Regions from separate parts of the Pelorhabdus rhamnosifermentans genome, predicted to be linked through region 1. Evidence: riboswitches for the same ligand, from Rfam matches in the RefSeq annotation. Region 1 holds a riboswitch; each other region holds the start of a gene.
The links. A riboswitch is a leader RNA that binds a small molecule or an ion and turns the genes downstream of it on or off. The one in region 1 is predicted to bind cyclic di-GMP.
Positions count from the first base shown of each region.

Region 2: another riboswitch for cyclic di-GMP. It lies ahead of Ga0466249_RS06350 (RraA family protein); the one in region 1 lies ahead of Ga0466249_RS12245 (methyl-accepting chemotaxis protein).
Region 3: another riboswitch for cyclic di-GMP. It lies ahead of Ga0466249_RS16650 (methyl-accepting chemotaxis protein); the one in region 1 lies ahead of Ga0466249_RS12245 (methyl-accepting chemotaxis protein).

Region 1 is NZ_JAHGVE010000009.1:16,904-23,489, forward strand. Features, by position in the region: gene Ga0466249_RS12240 (amino acid permease) at 1-754, shown strand, start outside; gene Ga0466249_RS27190 (hypothetical protein) at 879-1,001, shown strand; cyclic di-GMP riboswitch class I at 981-1,065, shown strand; gene Ga0466249_RS12245 (methyl-accepting chemotaxis protein) at 1,167-3,143, shown strand; gene Ga0466249_RS12250 (zinc-ribbon domain-containing protein) at 3,301-3,543, shown strand; gene Ga0466249_RS12255 (zinc ribbon domain-containing protein) at 3,556-3,996, shown strand; gene Ga0466249_RS12260 (nucleoid-associated protein) at 4,069-5,079, shown strand; gene Ga0466249_RS12265 (hypothetical protein) at 5,176-6,045, opposite strand; gene Ga0466249_RS12270 (phosphodiester glycosidase family protein) at 6,057-6,586, opposite strand, start outside.
Region 2 is NZ_JAHGVE010000004.1:55,399-61,984, forward strand. Features, by position in the region: gene Ga0466249_RS06345 (methyl-accepting chemotaxis protein) at 1-726, shown strand, start outside; cyclic di-GMP riboswitch class I at 730-816, shown strand; gene Ga0466249_RS06350 (RraA family protein) at 923-1,912, shown strand; gene Ga0466249_RS06360 (bile acid:sodium symporter family protein) at 1,978-2,961, shown strand; partial or broken gene Ga0466249_RS27720 (AraC family transcriptional regulator) at 3,787-3,882, shown strand; gene Ga0466249_RS06370 (hypothetical protein) at 4,252-4,839, shown strand; gene Ga0466249_RS27080 (hypothetical protein) at 5,513-5,644, shown strand; gene nrdR (transcriptional regulator NrdR) at 6,055-6,525, shown strand; gene nrdD (anaerobic ribonucleoside-triphosphate reductase) at 6,555-6,586, shown strand, end outside.
Region 3 is NZ_JAHGVE010000015.1:25,240-31,825, reverse strand. Features, by position in the region: gene Ga0466249_RS16665 (FAD-dependent oxidoreductase) at 1-24, opposite strand, end outside; gene Ga0466249_RS16660 (TetR/AcrR family transcriptional regulator) at 195-836, opposite strand; gene Ga0466249_RS16655 (sensor domain-containing diguanylate cyclase) at 1,114-2,610, opposite strand; cyclic di-GMP riboswitch class I at 2,723-2,807, opposite strand; cyclic di-GMP riboswitch class I at 3,245-3,330, shown strand; gene Ga0466249_RS16650 (methyl-accepting chemotaxis protein) at 3,393-5,108, shown strand; partial or broken gene Ga0466249_RS16645 (transposase) at 5,462-5,971, shown strand; gene Ga0466249_RS16640 (alpha/beta hydrolase family protein) at 6,293-6,586, opposite strand, start outside.

The sequences.
Region 1 (6,586 bases):
TTATTTGGGTATTGAACTGATTGGTGTTGCTGCGGGAGAGGCCGAGCATCCTGAAAAAACTATTCCAGCAGCCATTAACAAAGTATTTTGGCGTATATTAATATTTTACGTAGGTGCTTTAGGTGTTATTATGAGTCTTTATCCGTGGAATCAGCTCCAAGCGATTGGTAGTCCCTTTGTTTTAACTTTTAGTAAATTAGGGATTACGGCAGCAGCGGGAATTATTAACTTTGTTGTTTTGACAGCTGCTCTTTCTTCCTGCAATAGTGGAATATTTAGTACAGGCAGGATGCTTTATAACTTATCGCTACAGCAACAGGCACCGCAATTTTTTGGAAAACTTAGTAAGCGTCATGTTCCATTCAATGGTATTTTAGTTTCTTTTTGCTTTTTGTTTATTGGTGTCATATTGAATTATTTTGTTCCTGCTGAGGTGTTTATTTATGTGACGAGCGTTGCTACAGTCGGAGCTATTTGGGTCTGGGGTATTATTGTTTTAGCCCAGTTGAAATTTAGACAAAGTCTTACATCTGAAGAGGTGGCACAATTAAAATATCCTGCTGTTCTTTATCCCATTAGTAATTGGGCAACCTTGATTTTTTTAGTATTTGTTGTGATTATTATGGCTTTTGATGCCGGTACGCGCGTGGCCTTATGTGTGGGACCTGTTTGGTTTGGGTTTTTACTTATTTGTTATTATGGTTTTGGATTACATAAATCTTCTAAAGTGATTATAGAGAAGAAAAAAGATTGAGCCTTTTCATAGGCTCAGTTTTTTTATCAGCAATTATCAATGAACAATTTTTGAGTAAAGAAGGAATTTGGCAGAATTTGGCGAATGATAAATTGGTAAGGACTAAAACTTTGGCAGGGATGATTTGATTCCGCTTTGGGTTGCTGATATGGATTTTAAGGATGCTGCATGTCCCGGCAGTATTCTTGTAAAAGCGTTACAGCAATTAAAAGAGGCTGTGGTAAAATTTGATATTGAGCAAACCTAGCGAAAGTTAGGGACGCAAAGTCATGGATCTAAGAACAATTGTTTATGATTGCCAGACTGCCAACGCTATTTTTGTTGAGAACAACAAGCAGGCAATAGCCTGTTTTTTGTTTGGGTATAAAAAGTGATTTCATTTAAATAATGAATGGAGGAGACAAACGACAGAATGAGTACTAAAAAGTTAAGAAATACATTGCAGTTCAGGATGGTATTATTGTTCGTTGCTTTTGCCGTATTTTCGGCGCTGATTGTAGGTGGCGTGAGTGCTTATTTGAGTATTGATTCCACTGAACAAAATATTGTCGACAGCAATACAACGATTGCGAATCAACTTTCTAATGAAATTGAGCGATTTATGAATGATTCGAAGGGCTTGACAGAAACGTTAGCGCTATCGCCTACTGCTACTTCTATGGATGCAGCAAAAATAAAGGCGATGATTATAGCAGCTCAGCAAAAAAATCCACAATTTGAATTGCTTTATGTTATGGATAGTACAGGGATGCAAATCGCTAGAACATCGGGAACTTTAGCAAAACGGGCGGATAAAAATTATTTTACAGGAGCGATGACTGGAAATACCTTTTTGACTGATACGTATATTTCTTCTTTTACAAATGCTCCTACCATTACGATTTCGGCACCTATAAAAGATCCAAGTGGTAAAATTTTAGGCGTTTTTGCGGCTGATATTAGCTTAAAGGCTGTTTGGGATATGGCTGAAAGAACAACCATTGGCTCTAATGGCTATATCGATGTGGTCGATGATAAAGGGACATTTATTGCTCATCCCGATAAAGACCAGGTGCTGAAAAATGAAAATGTCGGTAAACTGTCTTATGTGCAAGAAGTGCTGCAAGGAAAAAGCGGTAGTATGAACGCATTATCAACAGTGGGACAACAGTCGGTCATTGCTTTTGCTCCTGTAAAGTCGTATCACTGGGGTGTTCTTACTTATTTGCCGAATGCAGAAGTTCATAATCACGTGATGAAGATGATTCTCATCATGTTGGCACTTGTGATATTTGCAGTATTTTTAGCGGTGTTTGGTGCTATTTATACGGCTAGAACTATTGCCAAACCGATAAAATTATTGGCACTTTCAGCTGAACAAATGGCGGGTGGAGATTTAAATAAACCGATTCATGTTCAAGGTGTGACTGAAGTTAATGATTTGGCAGCTTCATTGGAAGGGATGCGTAAAGGGTTGACAATCATGATCCGTGAAGTCGTGACATCGTCTAAACAATTAGCAGAGTCTTCTAATCAGCTCACAACCAGTGCAGATCAGTCTGCTCAAGCGGGAAACCAAGTCGCCGTGTCTATTACAGATGTTGCAACTGGTGCGGATAAGCAACTAACGTCTGTAAACGAGGCTACAGAGGTTGTGAAACAGATATCGGCGAGTATCGAGAAAGCTGTACTAAGTACGAGTCAGGTTGCTGCGCATTCATCGAATGCTGCTGCATCGGCTCAAGAGGGTGGTGAGTCCGTTGAGAAGGCTGTTAACCAAATGGCTAAGATTGAACAGACAGTCAATCACTCAGCTCAGCTTGTTGCTAATTTAGGTGAAAGATCAGCGCAGATTGGACAGATTGTTGATACTATTTCAGGTATTGCAGGACAGACGAATTTGTTGGCTCTTAATGCTGCCATTGAGGCCGCAAGGGCAGGGGAACAAGGGCGCGGTTTTGCCGTGGTGGCCGATGAAGTTCGTAAACTTGCCGAACAATCGCAAGATGCAGCCAAACAGATTGCAAGTCTTATTAGCGAAATACAAGACGAGACAAGTCAGGCTGTTGTGGCTATGAATGAAGGAACCCATGAGGTGCAATTGGGTACAGAGGTTGTGAATGCGGCGGGTCAAACTTTAAGTGAAATCACGACGCTTGTTACGCAAGTATCGAATCAAATTCAAGATATTTCAGCGGCCATTCAACAGGTATCAGGGGGTAGTCAGCTGATTGTGTCATCTGTCCGCGATATTGATGGCATTAGTAAGAAAGTAGCAGAGAAATCCGAGACCGTGTCAGCGGCAACAGAGGAACAATCGGCATCCATGGAGGAAATTGCTGCCTCTAGTCAGAATCTTGCTAAGATGGCACGTGATTTGGATGCTGCGGTCAGCAAGTTTACTGTGTAATAAAATGGGCACTGTGTTTAGATGACTTTATATAAACACAGTGCTTTTTTAGTTTTGTCACTTTTGTTTATTTCAAGTAGGAGTTATAACAGGAATTCACTATTATTTAGCGAAAAATAACTAAAGTAAAGATGTATGATGCTAGAAGAGGTGGCTTATGCGCTATTGTGTTTTTTGCGGTGTAGAAATACCGAATGATGCGAAATTTTGTCAGATATGTGGCAAAGAACAGCCGGAAGACGCAAATTTAGCTCTGTCTGGTTATGAGTCAGAGGATAAGGAGCAAGGTGCAAATGGATTTTTGAGTTCTCGCAAAAAAATGATTTTTGCCTGTGTGGGAGTATTTATGGCATTGATCGCTGTTGTTACAACGGTTATTATTTTTGTGCTTAAAAGATAGGGAGGTTAGCCTATGTTCTGTCCCAATTGTGGGGTTGCCATCAGTGAAGTGGGAAGTTTTTGTGCGAAGTGCGGCAAAAATGTAGCCTATTTAACAGAGGTTGAAAGTGTTTTAGCAGAGCAACCGGAAAAGGCACAGTCTATTGAGTCGGCAGCCAGAGAAATGGAAGAAGAAAATGCAGCCACCACGGAAGGGGCTGAGAAAACGGCAATAGAAGAGGTACACGTGGTTGCACCACGGATAGTAACGCCATTATCGGAAAAAGTATATTTCTGCAATCAGTGTGGGACATCTGTTTATTCCAAAGATAACTATTGCTATCAGTGCGGGAAGAAAACGCAAAAACAGTATTATTGTGTGCAGGGAAAAAAACGAAAAAAAGTTGTCATAGGTGTAAGTCTTGTTATCCTTTGCTTAGTTGTTGCTGGAGTTTGTTACAAGCTAACAAGTTGAGTTTTTTTGTTGAAGCTTTATTGAATTCTATGTTGCTGAATGTGGAACAACGTTTTAAAAAAAGAAAAATGGGTGAACAATTTGTTAACAATTAATCGAGCTATTTTACACATACTAGACTTCAACTCTGGCATTACCGTTTTCTCAGAACAAGAGTTAGATATTAAAAGTGACAGTGTCATGACCTTTTTAACGAAACATCTTGAAAGATGTTACCATGATCAAAAGGCTCAGTCCGGAACTTTTTATCCAAATAGCAAATTTAAAGAACAGCTATCCGATTATCTTGCGGATAGTTTAGATTTTATTAATTTTTCAACCTACGTAGCGGAATTAATGTATTCTGCTATTTCTCAATCCGATGTATTTAATTCGGCTGATTTACTCATTTGCGATTTCATGGTGGATGATCAGCGTTTTATTGCTATTTTAAAATGTAATAATCGACCTGGTTTTACGCATCAGGTTATCAACGAAAATGAGAAGGTTAAGAATGAGATTATTAGTCACTATGCCATATTACCGAATTTGTCGCAGAAAATTGATGAATATGCATTTATTGAGGCTGATTCATTAGCTATTCATTTTATTGATAAAAAGTGTTCTATTAATGGCACGGATACTGAAATTTTTGCGGATATTGTTTTAGAATGTAGTGCGCGTGTTTCTCCTCAAGATACCATTAAATTGGTAAACTCTATTACACGGACCGTTGCAGAAAATCATGGACAAAACAGTATTGTTGCTGTCTCAAAGGCTAAAAATTACCTAGTAGAAAACACGGAAGTGTCAGATTATCTTGATCCTGTAGAGCTCGGTAGAGAAGTTTTTAGCTCTTCGCCAAGTATGCAAGAAGAGTATTTGCAAGAAGTCAAAAGCGCAGGAATTGCTGAAACCGTGAAAATGGATAAAGAGTTTGCTCTGAGAAAAGGTAAGAATCATAAAATCAAAACAGATACAGGGATTGAAGTATCTTTTCCTGTTGGCTATTTTCAAAATACAGATTATATTGAGATTATCAATAATCCTGATGGTACGCTGTCTATCGAACTGAAAAATATTGGAAAAATAACGAATAAGTGAAGTTGTGTAATAAAATCAATAGCTTGAACTAAAAATCAAGAAGGCCAGGAATGTCAATGAGACGTTCTTGGCCTTCTTGATTTTGGGTTAAAAACATTACTTGCCCATACTTAAGACATCGGCTAGGTTGAGATTGTTTGGATCTATGGGAATAATAAAGTTGCGATTCAACGTAAACTCTTTACCTAACTGTCCCACGTAGAGATGTTCTGCTAATCCTTGGGCATTCAGTTGAGCAATATAAATATTGTTTTTTCCATCCACACCGACGAGGCGGTACTTGCCTTGCGATGGTGAAATGACACGCCAACTGCCATTTCCATGGCGGACAAGAATTGTGTCTTTTTTTAGATCTTCAAATATTAAAGAATCTTGATCAAAGAGTACGCCAATACGGCCAATGCGTTCCGTATTAAAATAAATACGCTGCAAATTATAATTCGCATCAATTCGGTATACACGAAACAGCGGAATGGGCGTGGTAACGGTCTGTACTTGCATATAAACGACATTTGTTGCTGTCGAACAAGCAATATCGGTGATGTGACTGCCAGCAGGAAGTTTCTCAATTGTAGTAGACAAGGCCTCATCTGTGCGGGTAGGATTAATTTGTGTTAGCAGGACTTTACTGCTGTCTTTATTATCTTCGTGGAGCCCCATAAGAGCAATATTACGGTCTTCCAGCCATTTAAAGTAAGAAACTTTTTTAGTGCCTAGATTGATTGTGCGCACTAACTTTTTGCTTGGCAGGGCATATATTTTGACTGTCGTGTTGTCTACACTTGCCACATAAGAACCGTTAGGTGAATAATAGGTTTTACCTGTAATGACAAGATTTTCGTCACTTTCACTTGTTTGAAAGGAAGAAGCTGGTGCAAGCAATATACGATCTAGATATAGATAAGTGCTTAGTTGGAAAGTCACGGCAACAATAATCCAAAGTGTATATTTTTTCCAGTTGTTCACGTGAACCCCCCTTACTGTTGAACAATAAATGCTGTGGGAAGCATTCGTTCCCCAAGTATATCGCAAGGTTTGTTTACTACCTTGCCGTTATAATACATCGTTGTACTAGAGCCGCCGTCAAGGTTGGCTGCTACATAGGCTCCTTGTTCATACAAAATATTTTGTACATCCATGAGCGTTGCTCCAAGGGATGTAGGTTGCCGACCGTCAATGGCAAGTAGTAAGACCGTTCCGTCTTTTCGTTGACCGATGGCTGTACGCGGTGCCACACCCCAGCCGCCGTCTCCGGAAGTGATTAATTTCTTCCCATTTACAATGAGTGGGGGGCCAAATGTTACACCTTCCCTGACATGCATATTTCGCATTTCAGTTGGTGTATAGTCGCCAGCAACTAAAACGCCTGACTGCGTAAAGCCAATTAAAGGCACGGGTTCGTTAATGTCTGCGCCAATTAAAAATTGTCCGTTGTGCAAGATAACTCCGTAGGGCAAACGACCCGTTCCTGTTCCATTAGGATCATAAAATCCGCCAGCGTTAATAG
Region 2 (6,586 bases), on a different contig from region 1:
ATTGTTTCAGATTCTACAACCGTTGCTTCAGTATCGGAAGGGACTGCCAAGTTGGCGACAAATGGCGGAGAATCGATAAACAATGCTGTTGCTCAAATGCGCAGCATTGAAACGAGTGTCATAGATTCGGCGGCAGTCGTTGCGAATCTGGGAGAAAGGTCCACCGCAATTGGTCAAATTATCGATACCATCTCTGGCATCGCCAGTCAAACTAATTTGCTGGCCTTGAATGCGGCGATAGAAGCGGCGCGTGCAGGGGAACAGGGACGCGGCTTCGCGGTGGTGGCCGAGGAAGTACGCAAACTGGCCGAACAATCGGAGAATGCGACTAAACAAATTGCTCTCTTAATTGGTGAAATACAGACAGATACCGATAAAGCAGTTGCAGCTATGAACAAAGGTTGTACCGAGGTGAAACTGGGAACCGATATAGTAAGCGAAGCTGGACAGACGTTTAATGAAATTATTACAATGACCAATCAAGTGTCTGAACAAATCAAGGATATTTCCGCCGCTATAGAAAATATGTCAATGAATAGTCAAAGAGTTGTGACCGCGATCAGGGATATTGATAGTATGAGCAAAAACAACGCCAACCAGACCCTTCAGGTTTCAGCCGCTACCCAAGAACAAGTTGCGTCGGCAGACCAAATAAGTAAGGCTAGTCAAGCATTGGTAGATACGGCTGATGAACTGCAAAAAGCGGTTAATAAGTTTTCTTTATAATAAGTTCAGATTAGGCAAACTTATTGAAAGATAAGGGCGCAAAGCTATGGGTCTAAAGGTATGAATGCCTATGATTGCCAGGTTGCCATTTGGTGTTAATGCCAAACGCAAAACCAGCCATAGGGCTGGTTTTGTTTTTTGAAAAAGGTTTTATTAGTAGACCGACAAAAAAATAATAGAAATGGAGTGATGTATTTTGTCAAATGTAGGATTACGCATTTTTATGCAAATTAATCGGCCGCCCCAAGCGCTAATAGATGGTTTTGCCGGGATACCTGTAGCCAATATAGCGGACAACATGAACCGCATGTCATGCATGGATGCCAAAATACGCCCAATCAACGACGTCCCCTTACTTGGACCAGCCTTTACTGTTAGGTCCCGTCCTGGTGATAATCTTATGCTGCATAGAGCACTTGATCTTGCGCAACCTGGCGATATTGTGGTAGTGGATGCCCAAGGTGACTTGACAAACTCCATTATGGGAGAATTGATGGCTTTGTGGGGGAAGAAGCGGGAGATCGGTGGCTTTATTATTGATGGTGCTATTCGCGATATAGGAGCATTAAAAAAATTGGGTATTCCTATTTACGCGGCAGGAGTTACTCCGGCTGGGCCTTATAAAGACGGACCTGGCGAAATCAATGTTCCTGTCGCTTGCGGAGGAGTCGTTGTTCATCCCGGAGATATCTTAGTCGGCGATGAAGACGGTATTGTCGTCATTAATCCGCGTGATGCTGAGAATTTGTTGGAAAAAGCCAAAGCTAAATCCCGAGCAGAGCTGAAAACAATAGAAAATATTGCAAATCTGGCCTGGGATCGCACATGGGTTGAGCAAGCTCTTGAAGAGCGAGGAGTCGTAGTTGTGAAAGAAAATCGAGATTTTCCTCGTGCCGATGTTGATGTGCCGGTGAAAATCTTATTGGGAGAAGAAGACGAGCATTATATAGATGCCATTGCAATGAATATTAGTTTAGAAGGAATATTGCTGCAAGCCAAGCAGTATTTGGAGCCTAATTCGCTAATCCGGTTGCTTTTGCCTCAGGAGTTAGGATGTATTCATATCACAGCAAGAGTCATTTGGCAACAGGGCAATAACTTTGGCTGTAATTTTGTGGAGATACCTGAAGATGTTCGAGCGATATTGAATTGTGTTTTATATTACCAATTGCGGTTAAATCCTTGAGTAAGTATTAAGACAGTTTGTTAAATTAATAATATCGGCAGATGTTTTTTATTGGGAGGTTGATTATGAGAATAGAATGTACTTCGACCAACGCTTGGTTGGGGAAAAAAATGTTCTTGTTGGTACTGTCAGCACTGATCATTGGTTTCATACTGAAAGTTCCGGATAGTACATTGGTGCGTGGTCTCCTTGTTTCATTGTTTGCTTATATGACTTTTGTTACCTCGCTTGGTACAAGTTTGAAGAGCTTTATTCAGGTGATAGGCAAACCGTGGATTCCGTTATTCATTTTGCTGCTTATTCATATTGTGACGCCGCTAGCTGCTTGGCTATTGGGGAACCTGTTTTACTCAGACGCACCCCAAATGAAACTGGGGTTGTTGGTGGCAGCCGCAATTCCAGTAGGCGTTACATCGATAATGTGGACAGCCCTTGCTCAGGGCAATATACCCATAGCCCTTGTGGCTGTTACTTTTGATACTCTCATTGTTCCTGCGCTGCTGCCAGTTTACTTTAATATAATAATGGGTCAGATGGTGGATATCAACTATGTTTCCTTGGTAATACAGCTTCTTTTAATGGTGACTATTCCGAGCATAGCAGGAATGCTGTTTTATGATTGGACAGGTGGTAAAACAGCTGGTTTTTCGAAGGGCGTGGGAGGGATTACTTCCAAACTGGCTTTGTTCATTATTATGCTTTTTAACGGGTCGCTCGTATCACCAGCCATTAGTTGGTCACTAGATACCGTTCAGATGATCATTGTTGCATTGATTATGGTAATTTCCGCTTACGCTCTCGGATATATAGGTTCCTTATGTATACCTAACAGATCCCGCGATATTACGATGGCGATGGTCTATAGTGTCGGTATGCGTAATGCCAGTTGCGGACTTGTCATAGCCATTACCTACTTCCCGCCGACGGTAGCTATTCCCATTGCTCTGCTTATGCTGTTCCAGCAGCCAATTGCTGCGGCGATTCCGAATATCTTCAGATACTTTGAGGAAGGCAGTGCGAGGAGTCGGCGGGAAACAACCGCTTTATAATTGAATAATTCTGTTTCTTTGATAGTTTAAAATGATGATGTAGAGGTCGGCGGCTCGATCTTGCGTATTTCCTTCTAGGTAAATCAAGACTTTGTAATCAATTACAAAGTCTTGATTTTTTTGCGTAAGCGAATATCACATGCTAAGGAACTGAATGAAAAGGTATGCGGTTGGTGGAATCTTTCCGCGAGTATTGAAATTGGAGGGTCCGGACTATCTTCTTTTACCATTCATTGGAACATTACATGATTATTAACATAATATGTAACAGGTTAACTAATAGTGGGGAGCCAAATGAAACTTTCTTTGTATAAGACAATGTTAAACTATCTTTATGATTTTCCAAAATTTCAGAGTGAGCCGATACCGAATGATTGAAATAAAAAATAGGCACACAGATATGCTTGTGATACGCATAGTTACAATCACATAAAATTGTGGAGGATAACGTGAATATGAAACTGGAAGATATCCAAGTAAAATTGTCAGAACAATTTAACATCATAAACTCGTTTTTGTTACCCAGGGGAAGGGCAGTATTATAATTGAAAAAAAGGAATTCGGTTAAAGAAGGTATGCTATTTTAGAATTACTCAACTTCTTTAAAAGTGGAAAACATTATTCAATATATGCATCAAAATATAAATAATAGAGTGACTATGACTGAATTGTCAGAGCTGGTGCAGTTATCATCTCCTTATTTATCAAGCGTTTTCAGACTACAGGATATTCTGTCATTGAACTTTTTAATAAGATGAAAATTGATAAAGCGAAAGAGCTTATTATTGAAGGTAATAAAAGAGTAAAGGAAGATCACAAACACTTGGATTTACTGATGAATTTTATTTTAGCAGGATATTTAAAAGAATTGAAGGGATGAGCCCATCAGAATTTTATAGCAAAAATGTCCATGGAATTTAATATAATGCATGGTATAAAGCCAATCCGTAAGTAAAATGAGGACGTTGTTGCTCAGAAAGGACTATGTTGGGTGGGTATTACGTTAGCTTTTGTAAAAATTTATGGCAGTTAACGGGTTTTCGTTTTTATTAGTATTAGCGGGCGACAAGGGATTTAGGTGCATTTGGAAGGTTAAATTTTAAGTGGACAAGTGTCAGCAAAGTACTTGTTACTGATAAATGCAATATGGATTGTATTTTAAGGTGTATAACATAACTGAATACTCCGTTTCGTGAAGTCATCCCTTTGGGAAGTTAACATATCACGTATAATAAATCAATGAATAGTATATATTAGGATACCAATAAAGAAGCTCGGGAGGGTTTTTATATGTCAAGTGATTGGTTGTCTGAGTTTTTGCGTAACAAACATTCAAGTAATTTGTTGTGTAACGAAAAAGCAAAAGAATTGTTGTGTAAAGCAAGAAAAATGTTGTGTAACAAAAATTTTTGGGAAGCTTGTCGACAATTAACTTTTAAAACCTTAAAAGACAAATTTGATATCAATCAAATTAATGATCTTCTCAAACACATGCCTTATAGTGATGGTGTTTTAACTTGTATAAATGGAATGCCAAGTGGAATAATTGGAGCAGCTGCTACTATTGAGTGTACTCCGTTTACGCTTAGTGAAATTCTCTGTGCTCCATTTGATCAACCATGGTATTTTAAAGAAGAGTCATATTGTCCTCTGGTAGGCGAAGGAGGAACTATTGGTGGTATATATAATGTAGTTGATTGGGATGTCTTTTTTCGTGATACAGCTCAATATTTTGCAGCGGGAGGGGGATATGAAGGTGGTCTCATTCAAATTACTTGGATGAAAAGTGATGGTTACCCAACGGGACAATATAATGGTGTTGGAGAAGGGCATGGTGCTTGTTCATTCGGGGGTACTTGTCATTGGAGAAGTAAGTAGAACTGAAAAAGGGGCCTATTCGCTTCGCCATTTATCGTGCTTTTTTGAGTCCGTTGATACAATCTAACATTGCCTGAAATAATCTCCACAAATTTTGTGGAGATTATTTCTTTATTCTCCGCTTTTTTCCAGTACCAGCGAAGCTGACACCACCCGCAAAGTAGATGGGGTTATATGGTAATACAGCGCAGTTAAACTTAATTGTCAATATCTGGTTAGCGTACGATTTTTTCCGTTTCGTGACGTGATCCCTAGTAAATCAAGATAATTATGCCGGTCATGAATTTCAATAGCTAAATCATTTAAATCCTGGCTTAAATTCAATAAATAAGCAAGAATAACATATCTTTTATCTTTTTTAAACCTACGGAATGAATATGGTTCATATCTAGCTCCCGTTCGGGATAATGAAAGTATAATATGTGGTTTTTCGACATTGCTACCCCTAATATACATTGTTGACCCAATAGGAGCATCCATGACAGCTATGCTTCCGCTGGGCTTTATAGACTATTTCGGAAGTTTATCCGTTATATCCAAAATAAAAAATGTAGAACCCCGGCAGGATACGGCCCGCAAATTTACGGTATCAGCCTTACTCCATTTTTTTATTATATCAGCAGCAAATCAGTGGAAATACAGCTAAATTTATTATCATAGATACCACAAAAAGTTGTTGAAACCACTGGGTAAGCATGATAGTCCTATTTTAGATGAATTGCTTGATAATCGTTATATTATGGTTGCTGATCGAACTTATTTTCAAGTTGACCGTTCTGATAAATTTTTGGAAGAAAACAAATAGCGGAGTGGGTTTTGATGGCGAGACTCATTATATTGCTAACATACCTCGATCATGATCTTACTTTGCCCCTAGTGACACGGATGATCCCACTACCCCGTATAGCTGACTTTTGGTGTCGATTATGCACAAGCCATGCGGAACGGCAAGCTTTTGCAGATGATAAAGTTGCTTAGTTTAGACAGGGAAAAGATGATTAAATTACCGCTTCCATCATCAGAAACAATGAAAAAAGCTTTAACCTGAGCTTGTCTTGGGTTAGATTTTTTTGTCAAAATAGATTTTTTTTGCAGGAATACTAGATATACCGTATAATTAGATTTATACATACCAGATATAGTATATTCTGTTGAGAGGCCTTTTTTGAGGTTTGGTTTTTTGCTTAACTTATCATACAATAAGAAGGTGAAAAAATGAAATGTCCCTACTGCGGTTATGGAGAAAGCAAAGTAATTGATTCTCGGGCAGCTGATGAAGGAAGTTCCATTCGGCGCCGTCGCGAGTGTTTAGCTTGCGCCAAGCGTTTCACTACCTATGAAATGATTGAAAAATTGCCCCTTGTTGTAATAAAAAAAGATGGTCGTCGAGAATTTTTTGATCGGGAAAAGTTGTTAACAGGGATTATCCGTTCTTGTGAAAAACGCCCCATTTCTTTAGATATTATGGAAAATTTAGTCGATGAGGTAGAAAAGGAAATCCGCAATACGATTGAGAAGGAAGTAGCGACGGAACTCATTGGTGAAATTGTTATGCGTTATCTGAAAAATGTAGATCAAGTGGCTTATGTGCGATTTGCCTCGGTTTACCGTCAATTTGCGGATATTGAAAATTTCATGCAGGAACTCCAAAAATTGATGGAAAATCAAAAATTAGCTAAAAAGTAAAGATATATTGGGTAGGGAGAGGAATTTTTATGTTGCAAAAAGTAAAAAAAAGAGATGGACG
Region 3 (6,586 bases), on a different contig from region 1:
TATCTCCTCCTGATTAAAAATCATGCGTTTTCCTCCCTTTATCATAATGAATGAATTTATTCACTCATTATGATATATTGTTTTATTTTAAATGTCAATGAATGAATTCATTCACTTAATTTCTAATAAAAAATGCACATGCAAATCAGAAGACTTTTCATGTACATTTTCTTTCGTATATCAAAGTAATTTTACTAATCTGCTTTCATCCCCAAAACACGTGCTGCCATATCTTGTGTAAAATTAAGAAAAGAATACATATATTCTTGAACATTATCTACCGGCATATCTTCATGGAATGTGTGGACCAGCCCGGTAATTAGAAATTTAGCGGTTCTGGGTACATTACTGCAATAAAAAATATTTTCTTTAATTCCCTGTTCTATTATTGGAATCATAACAGACATCCATTGATTTGCTACATAATCTAAAAGAATCGCTCTGATCTCTGAACCCTCATTATATCTGGACTCAAATTCATAATGGTTTATTGAAAAGTCAAGCATGCGATTTATTACAAGATTGAATTTTTCAATTGCAGGTATATCCTGTGATATTGGAATTTTCATTTGCTTCACTGCTTGTTTTGCATAATACTCAGAAGATGCCGCAAAGATTTCTGTTTTAGATTTAAAATATCGGTAACATAAACCGGGGGATACGTTCATTTTTTCAGCAATATCTTGAATGGTTGTATCTTCATAGCCCTTTTCAGAAAACAGCTTTAATGCGGTTTCAACAATCTCTCGACGGCGTTGATCTGGTTCTTTTGATATACGTATTTTACGAGGACAACCATTCTCGCCCTCTGAAAATCTATTTTTTGATAACGCCATATGTTTGCCTCCAATCGCCTTCCGAGTGAATGAATATATTCATTATTATCCATTTTTGCTTGTTTGTCAAGGTAACGATACCGATAAGAGACATCTGACAGTAGGCCTAGGCAATGTGCCTAAGCCTACAACGTTATGTTTAATGCCGCAACTATATCTACTAAACTCTGTAAAGCTAAAGATACTTATCCTCAAATTAGAAAAGTGGATCGGCTACACTAAACTAATACGCTTGCCTTGCCGGCCATTAACCTATCACAAATCTCAATCTCTTCGGCTAATTGCTGATCACATATGCTGTTACTCTATTTTTTGTTTCTTTGCTAATATAAAGCGCCTTATCGGCGAAATCCAATAATGCATCTACAGAATCAGCATTTTCAGGATAAGTTGCAATGCCTATACTTACTGTACAACCCTTTAATGTTTTTTCACTCTGCAAGCGTATTTTTTCTGCCAAAGATATGATTTTTTCCCGGGCGACATTCCGCAAAATAATTGCGAATTCATCTCCACCAAAGCGAAATACAAATCGAATCCCTACAATTGATTGCGTTATCGCGGTAAATTCTCTTAAAATATCATCCCCTGCTAAATGACCATATGTATCATTTAGCTGTTTGTAGTTATCAAGGTCTAGTATCATTATTCCTAGATTATCCAAAGAATGAGCTAGCACTTCGCCATTAAGCAATTCCAATATTTTGTCAAAAGACCTACGGTTATAAGTCCCAGTCAATCCATCAATGTCTGCAGCCCACTTTAATGTAGTATGAACTTCTTCAAGTCTTCTAATGGTGTTGTTATATACTTGAATCATATCATCAAATTCAGGCGCATAGTCATAAGAAATAATTTGTTTATACTTTCCTTTTTTCACAGAACTAAACGCCTCGACTAATGTATCTAGTGGCTTCGTGTATCGCCGTACTGTATATGTGCCAATAGCAATAACTACAAATATAGTAAATATCGATATAGCTAGAATTTCGTAAATCATCAACCTTCGGATTCGTGTTACCTCAGCAGTAGGAGTATTCACGCTAACAATCCAATTTAATTCGGGAACCTTACTATATCCAATATAGTGTTCTAATCCAGTATATTTTATAATAGCCGAGCCTTTACCTCCTTGCAAGTGATCAGCTATACTAGTTCCTTTTCCGATACTTTCCTTGTCCGGATGATAAACGATAATTCCTTGGCTGTCAGTAATTGAGATGAATCCCCCACGACCAAATGATTTATTGTCAAACATCGATGACAAACTATTTTCATGCAGCCAAACTGTCCCAACAACTACACCAACAATATTACCATTTTCAATAATAGGAGTCGCAATAGAGACAACCTTCCGCCCATGATTACTCGTGTATACACCACTAATATAAGTTTCCCCTCTAATAGCTCGCTGAAAGTAATCACGTTGTGACAAATTCAAACCTGAAACGTCCTTAACTCCACTGACAAGCATAACATCTCCATTTTTATCAAGTATCGAAATCACATTTACTTCTGGAACAATTTGATTGATTTTATCAAGAATAGCTTGATTGATATTAGGATCAGATGCAATAGTTTTTAATGAAGCCTCAATATTTTTAAAATACGCTAAGATCTGTTCAGCAAAATTATTCGCGGCTTTTTCATTAATAGTCAATAACAAATCATCAGTATTAGCAAGAAAAAATCTATCAAAAATAAAAAATTGAATGAAACTACTCATGATAACCAAACTACCGAGCAACAATGTAAATTTATATAAAAAACTCATTCAATCAATCCAACTTTCGAAAATCATTTCGGCTAAAAAAACATTTTTCCGTCACACTGGCGTTTAATTTTCATTAATCTTATAAAATAAAAAAATTGTCAAATTGCACTTTTCATGCAACCTGGCAATCATAGATTTTAAATCTTTAGATCAAGGCTTTGCGTCCCTCCTTTTCAAAAGGTTTGCTAACTATATTTATTGTCAATAGTATCCACATAATAATCCCGCTGCCGCCTCCCGCCAAATAGCCGAAGGGCGTTTGTTGCAATATCTTATCACATTAAATGAAAAAGCGCAGCCCCAGCAACGCAATAAAAAATATATTATCCCTAACTCGCATTTATTATAGCTGATCAAAATATTAAATGCAATATATTTCAAAAAACAGGTAATAAGGCCTATTCCAGCAATAAACCAGAATGGGCTTTATACGTCAAAACAAGAAAGGCTTCTCAAAATTCTCCATTTTATTCAAAAATGTTCTGTGTTACCACAAGTCCAGACGCGCAAAAGCTGCCTCCAGTACAGGATAAATGACTCATGTTTTGCGAAGAAGAGGACTATTGTAGAACAGCGTCGAAAAAAATTACCATATAGATGATTTTCCTTTAGAATTTCTATTTTAGAAATTAATACTATATTGCAGCAAACTTATCGAAAGATAAGGACGCAAAGCTATGGGTCTAAAAATCTAGGATTTATGATTGCCAGGTTGCTATTTGACATGTGTCATTTTAAGCAATCTGGCAATTTTTTTATAATTATCCACTAGGAGGAATAGCATGAATTTTTTTGATAATATGAAAGTAGCTCAAAAACTAAGTATCCTTATTCTTATCGCATTTTTATCTATGAGTATTGTAGGTTATACGGGGTACCATTACCTCCAACAATCAAACACCGAAATGACTACTATGTACGAAGACTACTTAGTACCCGTCGCACTTATAAATGAAAACAGTGCGCATATTAATAAAGTCAATTCAGCCGTAATGGAACTGATGCTCACAAAAGACGACAAAAAAAATCAAGAATTAAAGCAAACTATCGATGAGCGGGTAAATTCCTTTAATAACAATCTGGCAAAACTTGAACAGACACATTTAGATGACAAAACCAAGGAAAAATTAGCCGGAATCAAAACAACCATGCAAAAATTTCGAGAGGGTAGAAACGCTGTTATGGAATTAGCTTTGCAAAACAAAAATGCTGAAGCCTATGCATTATATGTTTCTGCCGTAGACCCGTTAGCAACAGATGCTCTGAACAGGTGCGATGATCTTTCTAAGTATTCTATTGAAGCATCAAAGAAAATAAATGCTAATAACAAAGTATCCTTCGAAAAAGCAAATCAGATTAACTTAGCAATTATTTTTGTATCTTTTGTAGTATTAATTCTAAGTGGGTTTTATATTACTAGAATAATTACAAAACCTCTCCATGCCATGGTGCTGATTTGCAAAGAATTTGCAGCAGGAGATTTTCGCGATAAGCCGCGAAGATTTATCAGAAAAGATGAAATCGGCCAATTAGCTGATGCTCTGGTAGATGTGAGAGGCAGTCTCCGTATACTTATGAAAAATGTCAATGAATCAGCAGAACAGGTGGCGGCTTCTTCAGAGGAACTGACCGCTAGTGCCGATCAGTCAGCACAAGCTGCTAACCAGGTTGCTGAATCTATTACTGAAGTAGCAACAAATGCAGATCAACAACTAAGTGCAGCTAATGACACATCTGCGGTAGTGGAACAGATGTCGGCCAGCATCCAACAAATCGCTGCCAATGCTAATGAAGTAGCTGGACAATCTGCCCAAGCATCTGATACGGCTAATGAAGGAAATAAGTCCGTAGATAAAGCAGTCAGTCAAATGGCTCATATCGAACAAACAGTTGTCTCCTCTGCCCAAGTAGTAGCCAAATTAGGGGAACGCTCGAAGGAAATTGGCCAGATTGTCGATACTATCTCAGGTATTGCTGGTCAGACAAATTTACTAGCGCTCAACGCTGCCATTGAGGCCGCAAGAGCCGGAGAACAGGGTCGAGGCTTTGCCGTAGTAGCAGAAGAAGTCCGCAAGCTGGCCGAGCAATCGCAAGAAGCGGCTAAACAAATCGCAACACTTATTAGTGAAATTCAAGGGGACACCGACAAAGCCGTAATAGCCATGAACGATGGTACTCGTGAAGTCAAGTTAGGCGCAGAAGTCGTCAATGCTTCCGGACAAGCCTTTCTAGAAATAGCAACTGCAATAACACATGTATCAAGCCAGGTGAAGGAAATATCCGCTTCCATTGAGCAGATGGCTATCGGCAGTCAACAAATTGTCGGATCAGTGAAAAAAATCGATGAACTAAGCAAAAAAGCAGCTGGAGAAGCACAGACAGTATCAGCTGCAACCGAGGAACAATCCGCATCAATGGAAGAAATCGCTTCATCTAGCCAAGCATTGGCCCACCTAGCAATGGATCTCCGCGAAGCTGTTAGCAAGTTTCAAGTTTAATGATAATGTGAAACGTTCCTACCCAGCTGCTGCCAGAGTAGGAACGTTTTTCTTTGCTAATAAATCCGGATCGGATTACAGGATTAAACCTTTACGCAAAATAGAACTAAGTCATACTAATTTTTTCTTAAACCAAATAAAATGGCACAGCTGCAAAAATCCCAGTTATTCCGCCAAACCAGAAAGGGGCGGAAGCTCCGAAGAGATCCCATAGAAATCCGGCAATGATTGATGCTGGTAATAGCGCGGTTCCCACCACCAGCGCATGCAAACCGAAAACCGAAGCTTTTTGACTTCTCTGTGCTATATCCGCCAGTAACGCTTTTTCAACGCCTTCCGTCAGACCGATATAAAGACGTCAATTTGATAATCAAGAACCATTGGCCGTTGTTGTAAGTGATTTAACCTATGTAAGAGTCAACCATAAGTGGAATTACATCTGTGTTTTGATTGATTTATTCAATCGCGAAATTATTGGCTATAGTACAGGCATTTATAAAAATGCTCCACTTGTGTACCGGGCATTTGCCAGCATCAAAACGAATTTGAAAAACATCTGCCTGTTTCATACAGATCGTGGAAATGAATTTAAAAATAAATTAATTGAAGGAGTTCTTGAAACATTTGAAATCAGGCACTCGCTGAGCATGAAAGGCTGTCCTTATGATAATGCCGTCGCAGAAGCTACATTCAAAATCATCAAGACAGAATATGTTCGTAACTATCACTTTGAAAATCTTGGCGAATTAAATCAAAAACTAGCAAGCTACGTAATTTGTTTTAACAGCAAAAGAATACATTCAACATTAGGTTATCTAAGCCCATTAGAGTACAAGCTTGCACACCTTAAAAAAGCTGTCTAGTAAAGTGTTGACATACCAATGCCTTCGATTTGAATATTCTCATGGCAGAAGGCCACCCTTGGGTTGTCCCGGATTTGAAGGCATTTGACATGATGATGCTCCCACGACAGAGAGTAAATCTTATCTCCGTGGCAAGCGGTAGAGACCACTCTAGAAGTTACTCTATTATTGCCTGCTCGCCGCGCTTAATCGCTTACGCACCATTGAACTAACTTCTCCCGTAGCTACATCGGATCCCAGGAAATTAATAACAGCAAGGTTTCTTGGCTGATCCATTATATTCCATGCATAAATCAAAAACCCTACTAATCTATCTAGTCCTCAATTTGATTTTAAAAGTTTTATCCAAGAAATAACTGTATCAAGAACAAGTTTTGTGTTACCGGCATTGCAGTGGTTTTCAGCCTGCTCTCTTTCCGTAAAAAGTCTGTATGTTAGTGAATGGACGTTGATTAAACGGTCAATAATCGGTTTATAAAACTCCACAGGAATAAAGTGGTCTCTCTCTGCCCCGATAAGCAGGAAGTCCTGGGTAATTCTATCGGCAATATCCAAATATGTAAACTTATTTATTGTCGATAGAAATTCATATGGACTTCGAGCCCCCATATTATG